DNA from 4 places in the Halorhodospira sp. 9628 genome. Region 2 is predicted to be linked to each of the others. Evidence: predicted binding sites of a transcription regulator. Region 2 holds the regulator's gene; each other region holds the start of a gene.
What was found. Region 2 encodes sigma-54, which starts transcription at its own class of promoters, with help from an activator protein. Its sites were predicted from a motif close to TGGCANGNTNCNTGCTT; they were not measured.

Region 1 (4,549 bases), on a different contig from region 2:
GAGGAGGACGCACTCTTTGTGCGCGAAGGGGCGTCGGACCATCCGGGCGGCTATTTCCTCGCCGGCCTCGTGGCGGTGGAGCGGGAGGATCGGGATGAGGCGCGCCGCCAGTTTGAGTCCGCCCTGGCTCAGCACGACCGCTACCGCCCGCCCATGCCGTATCTGGCGCAGATCCATCTGGAGGCCGGAAACGTGCGCCAGGCGGAGCATTACCTGGAGCGATTCCATGCGCTGGGTCCGGGCAATGCCCGCAGCTACACCCTGCTAGCCAACCTGCGGGTGGAGCAGGGGGATCCGGAGCGGGCGCGGGACATCCTGGCCGAGGTGGTGAAGGACCGCCCGGACCTGCGCGATGCGCTCGGCCCCCGGCTGGCTGCGCTTTACCTGGATACCGGCGAGCGTGAGCGCGGCGTGGAGGCCCTGCGCGGAATAGTGGATGCGGGGCAGGATACCGCGGCGATTCGCGAGATGCTGGGGGTCGCTCTGGTGCAGGATGGCGATCGCGAAGGGGGGCTGGCGATGCTGGAGTCAGCCGCCGAGGCCGATCATCAGGCCCGCGGCGCGGATATGGCCATCCTGGTGGCGTATTTGCAGGATCAGCGTTTTGAAGACGTGCACCAGGCTGCCAAGCGGTTGGAGGAAAAGGCGCCGGATAATCCGAGTGCGTATGCCTTTCAGGCTGCTGCGTTGATGGGGCAGCAGGATGTGCAAGGGGCAAAACAGGCCATTCGCACCGGTCTAGAGCAGTTGCCCGGACACGTTGGTCTGTCTCTCAATCTAAGTGAACTGTCCTGGCTACAGGGGAACGCCGATGTCGCTCTGGATGTGCTGGAGACGGTGCAAAGGCATTACCCTGGTGAGCCGACGACGGCGTTCCGGCTGGTCGCGGCCAATGTTCAGCTGGGTGACGAAGACAAAGCTCGTGATTGGCTGGGAATCGTTCTGGAGCATCATCCCGTTGAAGTCGGCGTTTTGGTCACAGCGGCGGAGGCCTACGCCAACCTCGGGGATCTTGATCGCAGCACTACTCTTCTTGAGCGTGCCCTGGATGCGGGGGCGGAATCTGGGCAAATCTATTTCCTTCTCGCTAGGAATTATGGATCACAGGGGCAGAGTCAAGCTGCTATCGAGGCCTTACGGAGCGCCTTGGCAGCGGATTCGGAGCATGTCGGGGCTCGCTTGGCTTTAACTCGTGAATTAGGTGCTGGCGGTCAGATGGGCGAGGCGCGTGAGGTGTTGGCGCCCTTGCTCGAGGCATATGGTGAAGAGCCGGGGGTGAAGGCCCACCAGGCTTGGCTCTATCTCCGGGAAGGGCAGTTCGGCAGAGCGGCTGATCTCTATGCTGAAGTCCTCGATCGGGAGCAGAGGCGCTCCTGGGTCGTTGAGGGCTATCAAGCCATGATCGGGGCGGGGCGAGAGGATGCCGCGTTCGAGCGCCTGGAGGCCTGGCTTGAAGAAGAGCCTACGGACGGTGGAGTACGGCACGAGTTGGCGAGGGCGTTGATGGAGCGCGACCTTGATGCCGCAGCGCGTGAGGTGTACCAGGATCACCTCGACCATCACCCGGAGGATGTCGTCGCATTGAACAACCTGGCCTGGCTGTATCGTGGCGAGGATCCGGCACGAGCTTTGGAGTATGCGGAGCGGGCCCATGAACTCGCCTCCGACCATGCAGAGGTGCTCGATACCTACGGCGTGGTCCTGCTAGAGGCGGGTCATACGGAGCGGGCGGTGGAGATTCTTGAGGGTGCATGGAGGCGCGGAAGTGAGCGGCCTGATATCGGCGTTAACCTGGCCCGCGCACTCCTCGCGGCCGATGACGTCGGTCGGGCGCGTGGGCTGCTGGATACACTGCTGTCCGAGTATCCATCCTTTGATGGCCGTGCGGAGGCCGAGGAACTGCTCGGTCGAGCACGGCGAGGGCAGTAAACGGGCGGCTCGTCGTTATTCCCGCTGCCAGCTTGTAGGGGGGTGATGCGTCTCGGCCTCCGGGAGCATTTCAGCACATTCGATCAACAGGCAGGCTTGCGCAGGACGAGATTGTAGCAGTTGCCCGAGATTTGGGAGGAGATCTCCTCGAAGCCTGCCGAGGTGAAGCGCTGATGAATGTCCGATACCGTGTAAGGGGTGTGCAGGATGCCCTTGCGCATGCCCCAGCGGTTGATGCGCTCCGCGATTGCCCGCAGCGGTTGTACCGTACGTGGATGGATCAGCACATTGGCCGCCAGGGTGCCACCGGCCTTGAGCACCCGGTAGCAATCCTGGATGGCCCCATCGACGTCTGGAAAGCAGTGCACGGAGTTGGCGATGTTTACAGTGTCGAAGGAGTCGTCATCAAAGGGTAGCGCTGCGGCGTCGGCATGTTGCAAGGTCACCGCTGGCTCGTTCACAAAGCGTTGTCTTGCCCCTTGGAGCATCGCCTCGGCGTAATCGACCCCTACCACCGTGCCGACCGGTAGAGCACGACGACGTCGCCACTTGAGCATCATCTCCAGCAGCGTGCCCGAGCCGCAGGCGATGTCGAGGTGGCGATCACCGATGTTCGTCCCAAACAGGCGAAGCTGCGAGCCGAGCGTACTGTTGTATGCGAACGTCAGGATGAGGAAGCCCCGCAAATCGTACCACCAAGGCGGGGCATCGTAGGCTGCCGCGATCTCGTCTCGCGTTTTGGTTGACGGCCTCGTCATGCTGGACGCCTCCTCCCTTCTCCGCATCATCCCTTGGAGCATACCACTCCCCTGCTCATCCGACAGGCTTGGGCTCTTTGCAGCGATATGTGCTCAGACGGGGGGCCTGCGAGGCGACGGCGTCCAGCCAGCCACGGTCTTCAGGCGTTAGTAGACTTTACAAGTTGCGATGGGGTGCTTCCATAGCCTTCGTAACCTTATGAAAAAAAAGAATAAAAATGGTTGGCACGGTGTGTGCTTATCTATAGGTCGGGGGCGCGTAAACACGAGCGTTACAGATCGACGAAGCTACATCAGTGGCCATCTGGTGGGAGAATGAAATGGAAAAAATTAATCCGGCAAAAACCCTTGGGAGTGTGTTGGTGGTGGCTTCAATTGGGGTCACTGGGAGTGTGGATGCGGGTGCATTTACCTCTGAGTCGTGGACGATAGACGATTCGAGGCTTGGCCTCACCAACGACCCCGTTGGAGAGCAGCAGGTGGATCGACTTTCGGGCAGTTACAATGAGTTGTTGACTCTGCGCGGTGATGGTAGCTTTGAGGCGACAGCATGGTGGAACGCAGCGCAATTTAGACTCGCTGGTTCTGGTGTGCCCGACAACCTCGCTGAATCGCCCGACCCACGCTCAGATAGCCGTTATGGGCTGTATGGAACGCTTGAATCGACAGGACAGTTCGATCCGGGTAATGGTGCTTTTTTAGGAGAAACCGGGCGGATTACTCTTTGGTTGGATCCTAATCTGGATACGGAGTTCAGCTTTGCTAACTGGGATCCTTCTAGCGAGACAGGAGATGCAGCAAACGGTCTCGATCTAAGTGGGACTGGCGAAGATATCAAAATTGGGAGTGCAGATGTACTTAAGCGGGGCTCAGGAAGTTTTGACCCAGATGCGGGGGAGGATGATATCGGGAGTTTTGCGTTACTCTTTGGAGATTGGGAGCTGACCGAAGATGGCCAGGAATATTTTGTTGGGCCCGATCCGTTCTGGATGGACTTTCGGGTTTCAGGGCAGTTTGATTTCATACAGAGCTTCATTGGGGGGTTGGACGAGTTAGACCCTGAGCAAAGCGCAACTTTTGAAGTCACTGGTTCGGCTGACGGGCGCTTTGGGCAAACCACCGCGATTCCTGAACCAGGTGTCCTCGGTCTGTTCGGGCTCGGCCTCCTGGCTCTTGGCTTCGTGACTCGGGTACGCCAGCAGCGATCTGGTGCTGCGGACGCGTAGTAGGTATTATGCAAGTCTATCCGCTGCAGGGGCCCCGGTGTGCCGGGGCTCCTTTCATTAGTTTTGGTGTGTTGGTGTAAGGCTAACCCCTCAGCCGCTGCGTTCGCTGTGTGGCTGCAAGTAGGGCAGGGAGCACCAACAGATCGACCAACAGCGCCACCACTAATCCGAAGGCAGTGAGCAGGCCGAAGGCCTGGGTCGGTTGAAAGTCCGAAGCGCCCACCAGAAGGAATTGGCCCACCAGGATAATCGTCGTGGCGGTAATGGCCCGTCCCGCCTGCCGGGAGGCGCGGGCGATGGCCCATACGGTGGAGGCGCCCCGCGCTCGCCGGGACCGGTAGGCGTGGAGGAAGTGGATCGTGTCATCGATGGCGATGCCGACGGCCACGCTGGCAATCATCGCAGTAGCGGTATCCAGCCAGATCCCAAGCAGCCCCATGAGTCCGAAGATCAGCAGGATCGGGGCCAGATTGGGGACCATGCTGGCGGCCGCCACAGTAGCCGAGCGCCACATCATCAGCATCAGTACAAAGATGGCGATCACGACCACCACCAGGCTGTGCAGTTGCCCCTGGATCAGCAGCCGCTCCTGATCGGCGAAGAGTCGGCCCATGCCGGTTAGGTCCCACTCCAGGT
Region 2 (4,549 bases):
CAGGGGCAGCGCCGTGCGGCCCTTTCCGGGCGCACCGGCGAGCACTTCCCCGGCCGCGGCGAGCTCGAGATCATCGACCCCGACCTACGCATGCGCTCTCGCGACGGCGTCCTCTGGGAGGCCCGCGCCCCCTTCGGCATCGCCGAACGCGAGGGCGGGGAAGTCCGCCTGTTCGAAGAGGTGGACATCCGTCGTCCGGCCCAGCAGGCGCGTCCGCCGCTGGATATCAACACCCACAACCTGCTGGTGGACCTGCGCGCCGGCGAGGCGCGCACCGTCGAGGCGGTCACCGCTCGCGAGCCGGCCGGCACCCTGCACGGAACCGGGATGACCCTGGATTACCGCGCGGATCGCCTGCGCCTGCACGCCGACGTCCGGGGGTCGTATGGAGCGTACTGACGTCGCCAGCCGTATCCGCGTGGGACTGCTCGTCGCCGCGACCCTGCTCGCCGCTGCCCTGCCGGCAACGGCCGTGGGCCAGCGCGACGAGGCACCGATCGAACTGGAGGCCGACCGGGTGGATGTCGACGCGGTCGCCGGAGTCAGCGTCTACGAGGGCGACGCCGTGCTCACGCGGGGCGAGATGCGCATCACCGGGGATCGCATGGAGGTCTACACCGACGAGGACGGCGACCTGAGCCACGTCTACGTCGACGGCACGCCGGCCACCTACCGCGACCACCCCGAGAACCAGCCTCGCCCCGTGCATGCCGAGGCGAAACGCATGGAGTACTACTCCCGCGGTCCCGAACGTGCCCATTTCCAGGGCGATGCACATCTCTGGCAGGGGGATGATCAAGTCACCGCCGAGACCATCGACGTCGACCTGGAGGGGCAGGTCATGAAGGCCCGCGGCGCCGAGGGGCAGCGGGCGCGGACCATCCTGTATCCGGCACGGCGCGAGGAGGAATGACCCGTTGGTGACGCTGCGCGCGGAGGGGCTGAGCAAGCGCTATCGCGGCCGCACCGTGGTCAACGGCGCGGGGCTGGAGGTCGCCGACGGTGAGATCGTCGGCCTGCTCGGCCCCAACGGGGCCGGCAAGACCACGTGCTTTTACATGGTCGTCGGCCTGGTGCAGGCCGACGAGGGGCGAATCACCCTGGAAGGCGACGACCTCACCCGGTTGCCCATTCACGCCCGGGCCCGATTGGGCATCGGCTACCTCCCCCAGGAACCCTCGGTCTTTCGTAAACTGAGCGTTGCGGATAACGTACGGGCCATCCTGCAGCTGCGCGACGACCTGGACGGCACTGAGCGCGAGCAGGAGCTGGATCGCCTGCTCGAGGAGTTCGGCGTGACCCACGTGCGCGACTCCCCGGGGATCGCCCTGTCCGGGGGCGAGCGCCGGCGCGTGGAGATCGCCCGCGCCCTCGCGGCGAATCCGCGGTTCATACTGCTTGATGAGCCATTCGCCGGGGTCGACCCCATCTCGGTGGGCGAGATCCAGCGGATCGTCCGCCAGCTGGCGCAACGGGGTATCGGCGTGCTGATCACCGACCATAACGTGCGCGAGACGCTGGGCATCGTGCAACGCGCCTACATCCTCAGTGACGGCGAGGTGCTGGCCGCCGGGGACGCCGAGAGCGTGCTGGCCAACCCGCGGGTACGCGAGGTGTACCTGGGCGAGGACTTCCGCCTGTGAGTGACGGACTACGGATGCTTCAAGCACAACGGACACGGCCATGAAGCAGTCGCTTCAGCTACGCATCGGTCAGCAGCTGACCATGACCCCGCAGCTGCAGCAGGCCATCCGGCTGCTGCAGCTCTCCAGCCTGGAGCTGCGCACCGAGATCCAGCAGGCCCTGGAGTCGAACTTCATGCTCGAGCTCGATGAGGAGGCCGAGCCCGGGCAGGAGCAGGAGCAGCAGGAAACGGAACCCCACGAGGACGAGGCACCGGCCAGCGAACCCGCCGGCGAGGACATCCCCGAAGACCTGCCCCTGGACACCTCCTGGGACGACATCTACGACGGCAGCACGGCACTGAGCGCCCCCGGCGACGAGGGTGCGCAGCGCGACACCCTCGACAACCGGCCGGCCGCCTCCGACAGCCTCCAGCAGCACCTGCACGCGCAGATCGAGCTCGAGGCCTTCTCCGCCCGGGAGCGCTCCATCGCCGAGGTCATCGTCGACGCCGTCGGCGACGACGGCTACCTGACCCAGAGCACCGAGGATCTGCTGGCCGGCTGTCCGGCCGACGAGCAAGTCAGCGCCGAGGAGCTAGAGGCGGTCCTGCAGCGTGTCCAGCGGCTCGACCCGACCGGCGTTGCCGCCCGCGACCCTCAGGAAGCGCTGTGCGTCCAGCTCGAGCAGCTTCCCGAGGACACGCCCTGGCGTGCGGAGGCGCAGCACGCCCTCCTCCACCACCTGGAGCTCATCGCCGAACGCCGCCATGACGACCTGGGCCGCGCCCTGGGGGTCGGCGAAGATGCCCTCGGCGGCATCCTCGGTCTGATCCAGAGCCTCGATCCACGCCCGGGCTCGCAGATCAGCGACACAACCCCGGACTACATCATCCCCGATGTCCTCGTCGTGCGCCGCGACGGCGTCTGGCAGGTGGAACTCAACGGCGAGACCGCCCCCCGCTTGCGCGTCAACGCGTATTACGCCAGCCTGATCCGCAGAGCGGACCGCAGCGCGGACAACCACTGCCTCCGCAACCATCTCCAAGAGGCGCGCTGGCTGATCAAGAGCCTGCGCAGCAGGAACGAGACCTTGCTGAAAGTGGCCAGCGCCATCGTAGAGCGGCAACAGGGGTTCCTCGACCACGGCGAGGAGGCGATGCAACCACTGGTTCTGCGCGAGATCGCCGAGGCGGTGGAGATGCACGAGTCCACCATCTCCCGCATCACCACCAACAAGTACATGCACACCCCGCGGGGCACCTTCGAGTTCAAGTACTTTTTCTCGAGCCACGTGCAGACCAGCGACGGCGGAGAGGCTTCGGCGACGGCGATCCGGGCGCGGATCCGCCGGCTGATCGCCGAGGAGGATCGGGCAAAACCGCTGAGTGACAGCGCGATTGCGCGTATCCTTCATGAGGAGGGGATCCAGGTGGCGCGTCGGACGGTCGCCAAGTACCGGGAGTCCCTGTCCATCGCATCGTCGGCGGAGCGCAGGGAGGCCCGGGGGCGCTGAGGCCCCCGGCTCCGCCGGCGGCAAAGGGGTTCAGGAGGCGGTATGCAGATCAAGCTCAGTGGGCATCATGTCGAGATCACCCCGGCCCTCCGGGCGCATGTGAACGAGAAGATGCAACGCATCCAGCGCCACTTCGACCACGTCATCGATACCGAGGTGATCCTCACGGTGGAGAAGAAGCAGCAGAAGGCCGAGTCGGTCATCCACATCGGGGGTGGCGGCGGGCGCGTTTTTGCCGATGCCATCGAGGAGGATCTCTATGCAGCCATTGACGTGCTCGTGGACAAGCTTGACCGTCAGGTCCTGAAACACAAAGAGAAGGCCGTCGATCAGCGACGGCAGGGCGCGTCCCTCAAGGCCAGCCTTTAAGGCGGCGGGACGCGGTTCAGCGGGCCAGCCGATCGGACACTCCATGGACATCGAGCAACTCATCACGCCGGAACGTGTTCGCTGCGAGAGCGGCATCGAGGACAAGGAGCAGGTGCTCCTGCGCATAGGCGAGCTGATCGGGGCCAGCGGCGACGGCCTCGACGCCCGGGAGATCAGCAACCGGTTGCTGGCCCGTGAGCGACTGGGCAGCACGGGCCTGGGGCACGGCGTCGCCGTGCCCCACGCCCGCATCGACGGGATCGACCGCGCCATCGGGGCCCTCATCCGCCTGGACCGGGGCATCGATTTCGACGCCTTCGACAAGGCACCGGTGGACCTGCTCTTCGCCCTCGTCGTACCCGAGCACTTCACCGACGAGCACCTGCAGATCCTCGCCAGCCTTGCCGAGATGTTCAGCGACAGCAGCCTGTGCGAGCGGCTGCGCCGCTCCTCGGACGGGGACGAGCTGCAGATGGCCCTGCGCGAATGGCAGTCGCACGCCGACCCATCGTGAACGCGGCCGGGAACCGGCCGGTCATCCCCGGCCTGCTGATGGCGGTCCACGGCCACGGAATCCTGCTGGAGGGCCCCAGCGGCGTGGGCAAGAGCGACGCCGCCCTGGCGCTGCTCGACCGTGGTCACGCCCTGGTGGCCGACGACGCCGTACAGCTGCGCCGCGACGGTGACCGCCTGCTCGGCGCCGGTCCGCAGCAGGGGCGGGGGCTGCTCTACCTGCGCGACCTCGGCCTGGTGGACATCACCGAACTCTACGGCCCCGCGGCGCTGCGCAGCGAGACCGCCGTGGCTCTGTGCATCCAGCTCCAGCGCGCTCCCGGCCCCACCGAAGCCGAGGCCGCCCTGCACGGCCGGCGCGATCACCGCGAACTGCTCGGCCTGGCCCTACCCCGGGTGACCCTGACCGACAGCGAACGCCGGCCGCTGGCGCCGCTGATCGAGGCCGCCGCCGGCCGCCTCGTCGCGGAGGTCGCAACACACCAGCGCAGCGGCCGGAACCACGGGGTGCCGGCATGAGCGAACTGCG
Region 3 (4,549 bases), on a different contig from region 2:
GGTAGCCCACCCGGGGGCGGGTGTGCAGCCCGACCCGCTCCCAGATGGGGTAGCCGCACTGCACGATGGGCACCCCCAGCCGGCCGGCGGTGGCGGCGGCGTGGCCGCTGCCGAGGATCAGCTCCACGCCGTCCTCGCGGCCGTGGTGCTCCAGCGCCTCCAGGTCGCCGATATGCACCCGGCGCGCCGGTATGGCGTCGAGCACCGGCGAGCGCTCCGGGGCCACGGCGGTGGTCACCTCGGCGCCGGCGTCGTGGAGCAGGGTGGTCAGCCCGGCGAGCAGGTCCGCCTCGGTGGCCACGCCCACCGGCGTGGTGCCGAGCACCGAGTGGGTGTCGAGCAGGGCGTCCTGCAGCTGCCGACGCTGGCGCTGGATGCGTGGTGGCGGGGCGGTGCGGTCGGCGATGGCGCACAGGACCATGACCAGCCGGTCCGTGGCGTGCAGGCCCATCAGGTGCTCGAAGCGGTAGTCGGGGACCCCGGTGCGCTCGCGCAGCCGGTCCGCCGCGCGGTTCAGCGAGGCGCCCACGACCACCGTGGCGGCGGCGTCGCCGCAGCCACGCAGCGCCTCCAGCGGCGTCCCGTCGGTGGTGATGGGGCTGAAATCGTCGTCGTCTAGGTGGCCGTCCATGGAGGCCCCCAGGTCGGGGATGGCCACCGGCTCCAGGCCGAAGGCCTCGAGCAACTCGCACAGCGCCTCGGCATCCCCGGGCGAGACGGCGTCGGAGAGCAGCAGGTTGACCCGCCGCGGTGCCCGGCCGGGGCGGGTGCCCTCGGCGGGGACCAGGTGCTCGATGACCGCCTCCACCGTGGCCGCGTAGCCACTGGCCAGGCTGCCGACGAAATCCGGCGTGTTCACCGGCACCACGGCGGTGGCGGCGTGCTCCGGGTGCTCGCTGCGGAAGGTGCGCACCAGTCGTTCGATGTCCGTACCCTCGGCCTCCGAGAGCCCGGTGGTCAGCAGCGTGATCAGCGCCGGCGCGGACTTGCTGCACAGGGTATCCAGGGCGCCGAGGACGTTATCGTCGGCGCCGAGCACCGCGCTGATCGGGTCGATGGCCGTGGTCTGCAACGGGATCGGCTCGTTGAAGTGGCGCACGAAGTAGACCTTGCCGAAGGCCGTGCAGCCCTGGGCCCCGTGGAGCAGCGGCACGGCGCCGCGGAAGCCGAGGGTGGCGAGGGTGCCACCCACCGGTTGGCTGGCCTTCAGCGGGTTGACGCTCAGCGGGCTGGTGGATCGTTCGATGCGGGTCATGGCCCGGTCCTCCCTTCCTGCCGTTCCCAGGGCGCCGGTTCACGCACCTGGGGCCAGATGGGGCTCTCGATGCTGCGGCACAGCTGGCGGGCCAGCTCCACCATGCCGGTGTAGCCGGCGTAGGCGTGGGGGCGCTCCTGGTTGATGTCCAGAAACGGGATGCGCGCCTTCAGCGCGGTGTACATGTTCCGTCCGCCGGCGATGAGCACGTCGGCCTCGTGGGCGCGGACGGTGTCGATCAGCGTCCGCGGCGCGCCGCTATCGAGCATCTGCGCCTGCTCGCCCATCAGCTCGCGGATACGCGCCTTGTCCGCCTCGGTGGATTTGCGCGTTCCGGTGGCGACCACCTCCATGCCCAGATCCTGCAGCGCCGAGACCACCGACCAGCTCTTCACGCCGCCGGTATAGAGCAGGGCGCGGCGCCCGCGCAGGCGCTCGCGGTAGGGCTCCAGCGCGGCATCGGCGCGGGCCTCCTCGCGGGCGATGACCTGCTCGGTGCGCTCGGTCAGTGCCGGGTCGTCGATCAGCCGGGCGAAGCCGCGCAGGGCGGCGGAGGTGTCGGCGACGCCGTAAAAGCTGCCCTCGAAATACGGGATGCCGTAGCGCTCCTCCAGGGTGCGCGCCACATTCAGCAAAGCCTTGGAGCAGACCAGCATGTTGGCCTCGGCCCGGTGGAGGGTCTGCAGCTCGCGGTAGCGGGCGTCGCCGGATAGGCTGCCGAGCAGGCGCAGGCCGAGCTCGTCGAGCAGCGGCAGGACGTTCCAGAATTCGCCGGCGATGTTGAACTCGCCGATCAGGCCTACGTCGTGGATCTGGCGGTCCGCCGGTTGGTCCTCTGCCGGCACCGGTTCCGGCTCGCGGGTGCCGACGATGTGCCGGACCACCGCCTCGCCAGCGATGCGGTTGCCCAGGTTTTTGCTGCCGTAGAATCCGGCGCAGTCCACCGGGATGACTGGCGTGCCCCAGCGGCGCTCGGCGCTGCCGCATACTGCCTCGAGGTCGTCGCCGGTGAGTGCCGGTACGCAGGTGTTGTAGACGAACACCGCCGCCGGGGCGTGTTCGTCCACGGCCTGCTTGATGGCGTGGAACAGCCGCGCCTCGCCCCGGCCCATGATCACGTCCTGCTCGCTGAGGTCGGTGGTCATACCGATGCGCCACAGGGTGGGCCCGGTGGAGCGGGTGCCGCGGTTATCCCAGGAACTGCCGGCGCAGCCGATGGGGCCGTGGACGATGTGGGCGGCATCGGCCACCGGCAGCAGGGTGATCTGGGCGCCGTCGAAGGCGCAGCCGCCGGCGGCGGCCCCGGGGGTGGGACGTGCGCAGCCGGACTTCGACCCCTGGTTGTGGGCGCAGCCCGGCTCGTCGAGCAGAGCGGCGATCTCCTGGTTGCGCATGGGCGGGCAGCTCCGGTCGTGGGTGGCTTGCCCGCAGTGCAGCAAGGCGCGTGCCACGCCCGGTCCGCGGTCGCCGCCGCCCTGTGCCGGGCGGTGGCCGGGCGGCGAGCGGCGCGCGCGTGTCGCAAATCCGACGGGCGGGCGTTATCGTGTGCCCTTTCGCACAACCTGCGTTGACCCGGGATAGGGCGCACCGCAGACTATTTGGAATCGTTGCAAAGTACCCGGGACCCGAGCCATGCGGCAGATCCTGCTCGACACCGAGACCACTGGCATGGACCCCGCCGAGGGGCACCGCATCATCGAGATCGGCTGCGTGGAACTCGAGCGCCGGCGGCTGACCGGCAACAACTTCCACGAGTACCTCAATCCCGATCGGGCGGTGGACGAGGGCGCGGAGAACGTTCACGGCCTGTCGAACCGCTTCCTGGCGGACAAGCCGCGTTTCGCCGACATCGCCCGGCGCTTCGTCGACTACGTCCGGGATGCCGAGCTGATCATCCACAACGCCCCCTTCGACGTCGGCTTCATCGACGCCGAGTTGGCCCGTCTGGGGCCGGCGTGGGGGCAACTCGAGGACTACTGCACCGTCACCGATTCGCTGCAGCTGGCGCGGCGCATGCATCCGGGGCAGCGCTGCAGCCTCGACGCGCTGTGCAAGCGCTACGGCGTGGACGGCTCGCGGCGCGAACTCCACGGCGCGCTGCTCGACTCCGAGCTGCTCGCCGAGGTCTACCTGGCCATGACCGGTGGCCAGGGCAAGCTCTCCCTGGACGGCGAGGGCCTGGAGCCGGGCGGCGCCGAGCCGATCCAGCGGCTGTCCCCGGAGCGGCCGCGACTGCGCGTCCCGGAATCGGGCGAGCTGGAGCGCGAGGCCCACGAGCAGTTGCTCCAGCGGATCGAGGCGACCTGCGGTGGCCCGGCGCTGGGGCGCCGGGCGGGCGGCGGCGAAGAGGCGGCCGGCTCATGATCCGGGCACCGCTGCGGGCGCTGACCTTCGATCTCGACGACACCCTGTGGTCCGTCGAGGACGTGCTCGCGGCGGCCGAGCAGACCCTGCACGACTACCTGCGCGAAGCCTACCCGGTGGTGGCCGAGCGCTTCGATCCCGATCGCATGCGCCAGCTCCGCCGCGAACTCGCCGCCGCGCGGCCTGAGCTGACGCGCAACGCGACCACCCTGCGCCGTGCCACCATGGCCGAGATCGCCCGCTGCTGCGGGATCGATGGGACGGCCGCGGAGCGCTTTGTGGAGCAGACCTTTGCCGTCTTTCTCGAGGCGCGGCAGGCCCGGGTGGCCCCGTTCCCCGAGGTGTTGCCGGCGCTGCGCGAGCTCTCGGCGCGCTTTCGGATCGGCGTGATCACCAACGGCAACGCCGATGTCTACCGTACGGCGCTGGGGCCCTGCGTCGACTTCGTGGTGCGCGGCGTGGATATTGACATCCCCAAGCCGGAGCCGGCGATCTTCGCCCTGGCCTGTGAGCGTGCCGGGGTACCACCGGGGGAGGTCCTGCACGTCGGTGATGATCCGCACACCGACGCCGCCGGCGCCCTGGCCGCGGGTATGCAGGCGGCGCTGATGTGCCGTCACGGCCCGCCGGAGCCGCCGGACGGCGTGCCCGACTGCCTCATGGTCCCGGACATGGAGGCGCTGCGCCGTGCCATCGAGCGCAGTGTGGGTGCGGGGCCGGCACAGGACGTTTAGAATGCTGTACAAAAGATGTACAAACCCAGGGAGATCATGAGTCGGGAGAGTGAGCAGAACCGGGAGGATGGTGCCCAAGAGCCACAGCCACGCATACCGGTCGGCGTGAGCAGCTGCCTGCTCGGCGAGGAGGTGCGCTACGACGGCAGCCACAAGCGCAACCCCTTCGTGACCGAGGCGCTCTCGCGCTACTTCC
Region 4 (4,549 bases), on a different contig from region 2:
TTCTCCACCCGGATCCGGTCGCCTTTCTGGCCGTGCTCCAGGGCGCGGCCACGGCTGCTGATCTGGATGGCATCGCCCCGGCCGGCGGCGATGGTGACCCGGTCGTTGCGCTCGACCAGCGTCGGGGGCTGCACGTGGTTGCCGGTCACGGCCACCCCCTCGCGCAGGCTCCGGCGTACCTCCTGGCCGACCAGATCGCCGGCGTCGCGGTAGAACTCGCCGCGGACCCGGCGCGCATCCCGCGTAGCGGTGCGCAGATCCGCCGCCGCGAGCCGCTGTCCGCGGCGCAAGCTGCGTGCGGCCACCACCATCTCCGTCTTCAAGGTGGTTTCCATGCGCACGTAAACGGTCCAGGGTGCCTCTCCGCTGCAGCGCACCCCCACGGTACCGGCTTGGTGGGGGCTGCGCCCGCGGGGGATGAACCCCTCCAGCTCGCCGTCACACGCACGCAGTTTCAACCGGCCGTCCACCCCGCGGGCCTCGACCTCCACCTCGTCGTACTCGCCGGCCAGCGCCTCGCGCAGGAACACCTCCGCCGTCTCACGGATGGCCTCCGGCGACTGGGTGCTGGCCTGCGCCGCCGCCGGGGCCAGGGCCGTCAGCGCCAACAATACGACGGCCAGGCGCCAGGCGGGCGACGGTCGCGCACTGCGCCCGACCCTGCGGGCGGGGGTGGCGCCGGCGGGTCTGCTCATCGGTCCGCGCGCAACCTCCATTCGGTTGGTGATCCTCCGGAGAAATATGCAAAGGGTGTGCCGCGGCGTCGGCCGCTTTCCCTGATCCGGCTACCGGATTAACATGACGCCAACGGGCGGGGGCCAGCCCCCGGGACGCACGCCGATAAGGGAGCCGTCAGCGATGGCCGGAATCATGAGCTCCGTCGACCAGCGGACCCAGCTGGCTGGCCATAACCGCATGGAGCTGCTGCTGTTCCGTTTCGAGGGGCGGCAGCGCTACGGGATCAACGTGTTCAAGGTCCGCGAGGTCATACCGGCCCCGGAGCTCAGTTACGTGCCGCATGCCCATCCGGCCTCCCTCGGCATCGCCTACGTCCGCGGCCACACCCTCTCGGTGCTCGATCTGAGCTACGCCACCGGCAACGGCGCCATCACCAAGGAAGAAGGCAACTACATCATCGTCACCGAGTACAACCGTCAGGTCCAGGGGTTCCTGGTCGGCGGGGTGGACCGGATCGTCAACATCAACTGGCAGGACGTGCTGCCGCCGCCGAGCGGGGGCAGCGCCGGCAGCTACCTGACCGCCGTGGCGCGCTACGACGGGCAGATGATCCAGATCGTCGACGTCGAGAAGGTCCTCGCCGAGGTTCAGCGTGCCGGCGGCGCCGATCCGGAGGTCACCGAGGGCGGTGGCGTGGATCACGCCGAGGGCTCCGAGGCTTACAAGGTCCTGGTGGTGGACGACTCGGCGGTCGCCCGGGGGCAGATCAAGCGCACGCTCGAGGAGATCGGTGTGCGCGTGGTCACCAAGAACAACGGCCGCGAGGCGCTGGAGCAGCTGCGCACCTGGAAGGATCAGGATCCCTCCGGGCTCGACGATCTGCTGATGGTGGTCTCGGACATCGAGATGCCGGTGCTCGACGGCTACACCCTGACCCGATCGATCCGGCAGGATCCGGGGCTTGCCGGGGTCCACGTCCTGCTCCACTCCTCGCTCAGCGGTGTCTTCAACACCGAGATGGTGCGTCGCGTGGGGGCCGACGAGTTCCTGGCCAAGTTCCACTCCCGGGAGTTGGCCGAGCGGGTCGGCGCCCGGCTGGCCGAGCGAGGGGGATGAGCATGCAAGGAGGACGGTTTGGCCGCGCTTTCCGTGGGTGAAGAGGAGTACCAGGCGTTCGCACGGTTCCTGGAGCGCGCCTGCGGGATCGTCCTTGGGCCGAGCAAGCAGTACCTGGTGGCCAGCCGGCTCGGGCCGCTGCTCGAGGCCGAGCGCATCCCGGATCTGGCCACCCTTGTCCAGCGGCTCGAGCAGCGCCCCACCGCCGATCTCAAGGGGCGGGTTATCGAGGCGATGACCACCAACGAGACCCAGTGGTTCCGCGACCGCTTCCCCTTCGACGTCCTGCGTCGGCACCTGCTCCCCGAGATGGAGCGCCGCCGCGTCTGGCCGGTGCGCATCTGGTCCGCGGCCTGCTCCTCCGGGCAGGAGGCGTACTCGATCAGCATGACCGTCGACGAGTACAACGACAGCGGCGGGCGTATGGAGGCCGAGATCCTCGGGACCGACATCTCCACCGCGATGGTCGAGGAGGCGCGGCGGGGGCGTTATACCGCCAACGTGGCGCGCCGCGGGCTGGCGCCGGAACGCCAGCAGCGGTTCTTCGATGCCGTCGGCGAGAACACCTGGGAGGTCAAGCCCGCCGTGCGCCGGCGGACCAGCTTCCGCGTCCACAACCTGCTGGAGAGCTACGCCGGTCTGGGTCGATTCGACATCGTTTACTGCCGCAACGTGCTCATCTACTTCGGCTGGGACTCGCGGCGGGATATCGTCCAGCGCATCGCCGAGGTGACCCGCCCGGGCGGGTACCTGATCGTCGGGGCGTCGGAGTCCCTCGCCCGGCATTCCGACGAGTTCGAGCTGGTCCGCCTCGATGGCGGTGTGGTCTACCGGCGCCGCGGCTGACGGACAGACCCTGCCGCCGGGCGGCAAGCGCTTGCCGCCCGTTGCCGCCTTCTTCCGGCTTAGTCGTTGATCCGCCAACCCCGCGTGCCTGGCACGCGATCTGCATAAAGGTCCCGTGAACGAACACCACGGGAGCCCGCCATGCGGATCGGCTTCGATCAGGCCTTCTCGGTACCCGAGCAGGCCATGCGCCTGCGCGGCGAGCGGCACGAGCTGCTCGCCTCGAACATCGCCAACGCGGACACGCCCGGCTACAAGGCCCGGGACATGGACTTTCGCGAGGCCATGCGCCAGGCCAGCGAACCGCAGCCGCAGCCGTTGCAGGCGACGCATGCGCAGCACGTGCAACCGCCGCCGTCATCCACCATGGCGGCAGGCGATCCGAAATCTTTATACCGGGAGCCCCACGCCGCCTCGCTCGACGGCAACACCGTCGAGATGCACGTCGAGCAGGCCAAGTTCGCCGAGAACGCCGTGAACTACCAGGCCGCCGTGGACTTCCTCAACGGCCGGATCCAGAAGCTCACCGGCGCCATCCGAGGGGAGTAAGCGAACATGTCCTTGATGCACGCCATCGACGTCGCCGGCACCGGGATGAACGCCCAGCAGCTGCGCCTGAACACCGTGGCCAGCAACCTGGCCAACGCCGAGACGGTCGCCTCCAGCCCCGAGGAGGCGTACCGCGCCCGGCAGCCGGTTTTCGCCGCGGCGCTCCACCAGGCCCAGGGCGGCTATCCGCAGGGTGGCGGACCGCAGCCGGCGCAAACCCCCGGCTGGGCCGAATCCGGCGGGCCGGTGGATCGGGTCAGCCCGGTGAGCTTCCAGCGTCAGTTCTTTGGCGGCGAGCCCGCCGGTGTGCCGGCGGCCGGCGACCCCTGGGCCAGCCCGTCGCCCAGCGTGCCGGTCTTCATGCCGGGGGTGGTGGAGAGCGACGCCGAGATTGAGCCGCTGTACAAGCCGCACCATCCGCAGGCGGATGACGACGGCTACGTCTACCGCTCCAACGTGAACTCCGTCGAGGAGATGACCAACATGATCTCCGCCTCGCGGTCGTTCCAGAACAATGTCGAAGTCATGAACACCTCGCGGGATCTCATGCTCGAGACCCTGCGCCTCGGCCGCTGAATCCGGGAGGAGCGACCATGCTCGATCCGAGCCAATTGATGGGCGGGGCCGCCGGTGGCGGCCAGAAGGCCCCCAAACCGCCGAACGCCGGTGACGGCGGATCCGGTAAGCCGGGCGGCGGGGCCACGCAGGGCGTCGCCGAGGGTGTGCAGGCGGCGCAGAAGGCGGCCGAGAAGCCCGTGGGCAGTGGCCCCGCCGGCGGTTCGCGCGGCGAGCCGTCCGGTTCGGTCGCCCGGTCGGGCTATGAGGCGCTGCCCGAGGATCTGCGCAGCATCCCCGACGAGAAGGACGACGGCGACCCGCAGAGCATCGGCCACGAGGACTTCCTGGAGCTGATGATGGTCCAGCTCGAGAACCAGGATCCGACCGACCCGCAGGACACCGAGCAGATGATGGGGCAGATCGCCCAGTTCACCACGGCCTCGGGGATCGAGCAGCTGCAGTCGGACTTCCGCGAGTTCTTCGAGCACATGCGCTCGGATCAGTCGCTGCGCGCCTCGCAGCTGGTCGGCCGTGAGGTGGTCACCGAGAGCCGCGAGGCCTATCTGCCCGAGGATGGGGAGATGGAGGCGCTGCTCCAGCTCGAGCGCTCGGCCCCCAATCTGACCGTCGAGATCGAGAACGAGGCCGGAGAGCGGGTCCATCGTGAGCAGCTTGGCGAGATGGAAGAGGGCGAACACCCCTTCACCTGGGACGGTACCGACAACGACGGCCAGCGCATGCCCCAGGGCACGTACCAGGTCAACGCCTACGTTGAGGACGGTGATGAGCGCGAGCCGGTGCC

Region 1: the regulator sigma-54 is predicted to act here: its motif matches at 2,911-2,927, upstream of pepA (flocculation-associated PEP-CTERM protein PepA).
Region 3: the regulator sigma-54 is predicted to act here: its motif matches at 2,689-2,705, upstream of nifE (nitrogenase iron-molybdenum cofactor biosynthesis protein NifE).
Region 4: the regulator sigma-54 is predicted to act here: its motif matches at 2,730-2,746, upstream of flgB (flagellar basal body rod protein FlgB).

What each region holds. Positions count from the first base shown of each region.
Region 1 covers NZ_JAJNRF010000001.1:6,896-11,444, reverse strand. Annotated here, with positions in the region: gene prsT (XrtA/PEP-CTERM system TPR-repeat protein PrsT) at 1-1,929, shown strand, start outside; gene LRG10_RS00040 (class I SAM-dependent methyltransferase) at 2,013-2,687, opposite strand; gene pepA (flocculation-associated PEP-CTERM protein PepA) at 2,984-3,913, shown strand; gene LRG10_RS00030 (RND family transporter) at 3,996-4,549, opposite strand, start outside.
Region 2 covers NZ_JAJNRF010000006.1:13,974-18,522, forward strand. Annotated here, with positions in the region: gene lptC (LPS export ABC transporter periplasmic protein LptC) at 1-399, shown strand, start outside; gene lptA (lipopolysaccharide transport periplasmic protein LptA) at 386-913, shown strand; gene lptB (LPS export ABC transporter ATP-binding protein) at 918-1,643, shown strand; gene LRG10_RS07575 (RNA polymerase factor sigma-54) at 1,684-3,138, shown strand; gene hpf (ribosome hibernation-promoting factor, HPF/YfiA family) at 3,181-3,507, shown strand; gene LRG10_RS07585 (PTS sugar transporter subunit IIA) at 3,551-4,021, shown strand; gene LRG10_RS07590 (HPr kinase/phosphorylase) at 3,994-4,539, shown strand; gene rapZ (RNase adapter RapZ) at 4,536-4,549, shown strand, end outside.
Region 3 covers NZ_JAJNRF010000010.1:73,361-77,909, reverse strand. Annotated here, with positions in the region: gene nifN (nitrogenase iron-molybdenum cofactor biosynthesis protein NifN) at 1-1,255, opposite strand, end outside; gene nifE (nitrogenase iron-molybdenum cofactor biosynthesis protein NifE) at 1,252-2,649, opposite strand; gene dnaQ (DNA polymerase III subunit epsilon) at 2,888-3,619, shown strand; gene LRG10_RS10420 (HAD family hydrolase) at 3,616-4,353, shown strand; gene LRG10_RS10415 (DUF523 and DUF1722 domain-containing protein) at 4,390-4,549, shown strand, end outside.
Region 4 covers NZ_JAJNRF010000004.1:139,644-144,192, reverse strand. Annotated here, with positions in the region: gene flgA (flagellar basal body P-ring formation chaperone FlgA) at 1-695, opposite strand, end outside; gene LRG10_RS06220 (chemotaxis protein CheV) at 859-1,794, shown strand; gene LRG10_RS06215 (protein-glutamate O-methyltransferase CheR) at 1,813-2,640, shown strand; gene flgB (flagellar basal body rod protein FlgB) at 2,782-3,189, shown strand; gene flgC (flagellar basal body rod protein FlgC) at 3,196-3,765, shown strand; gene LRG10_RS06200 (flagellar hook assembly protein FlgD) at 3,783-4,549, shown strand, end outside.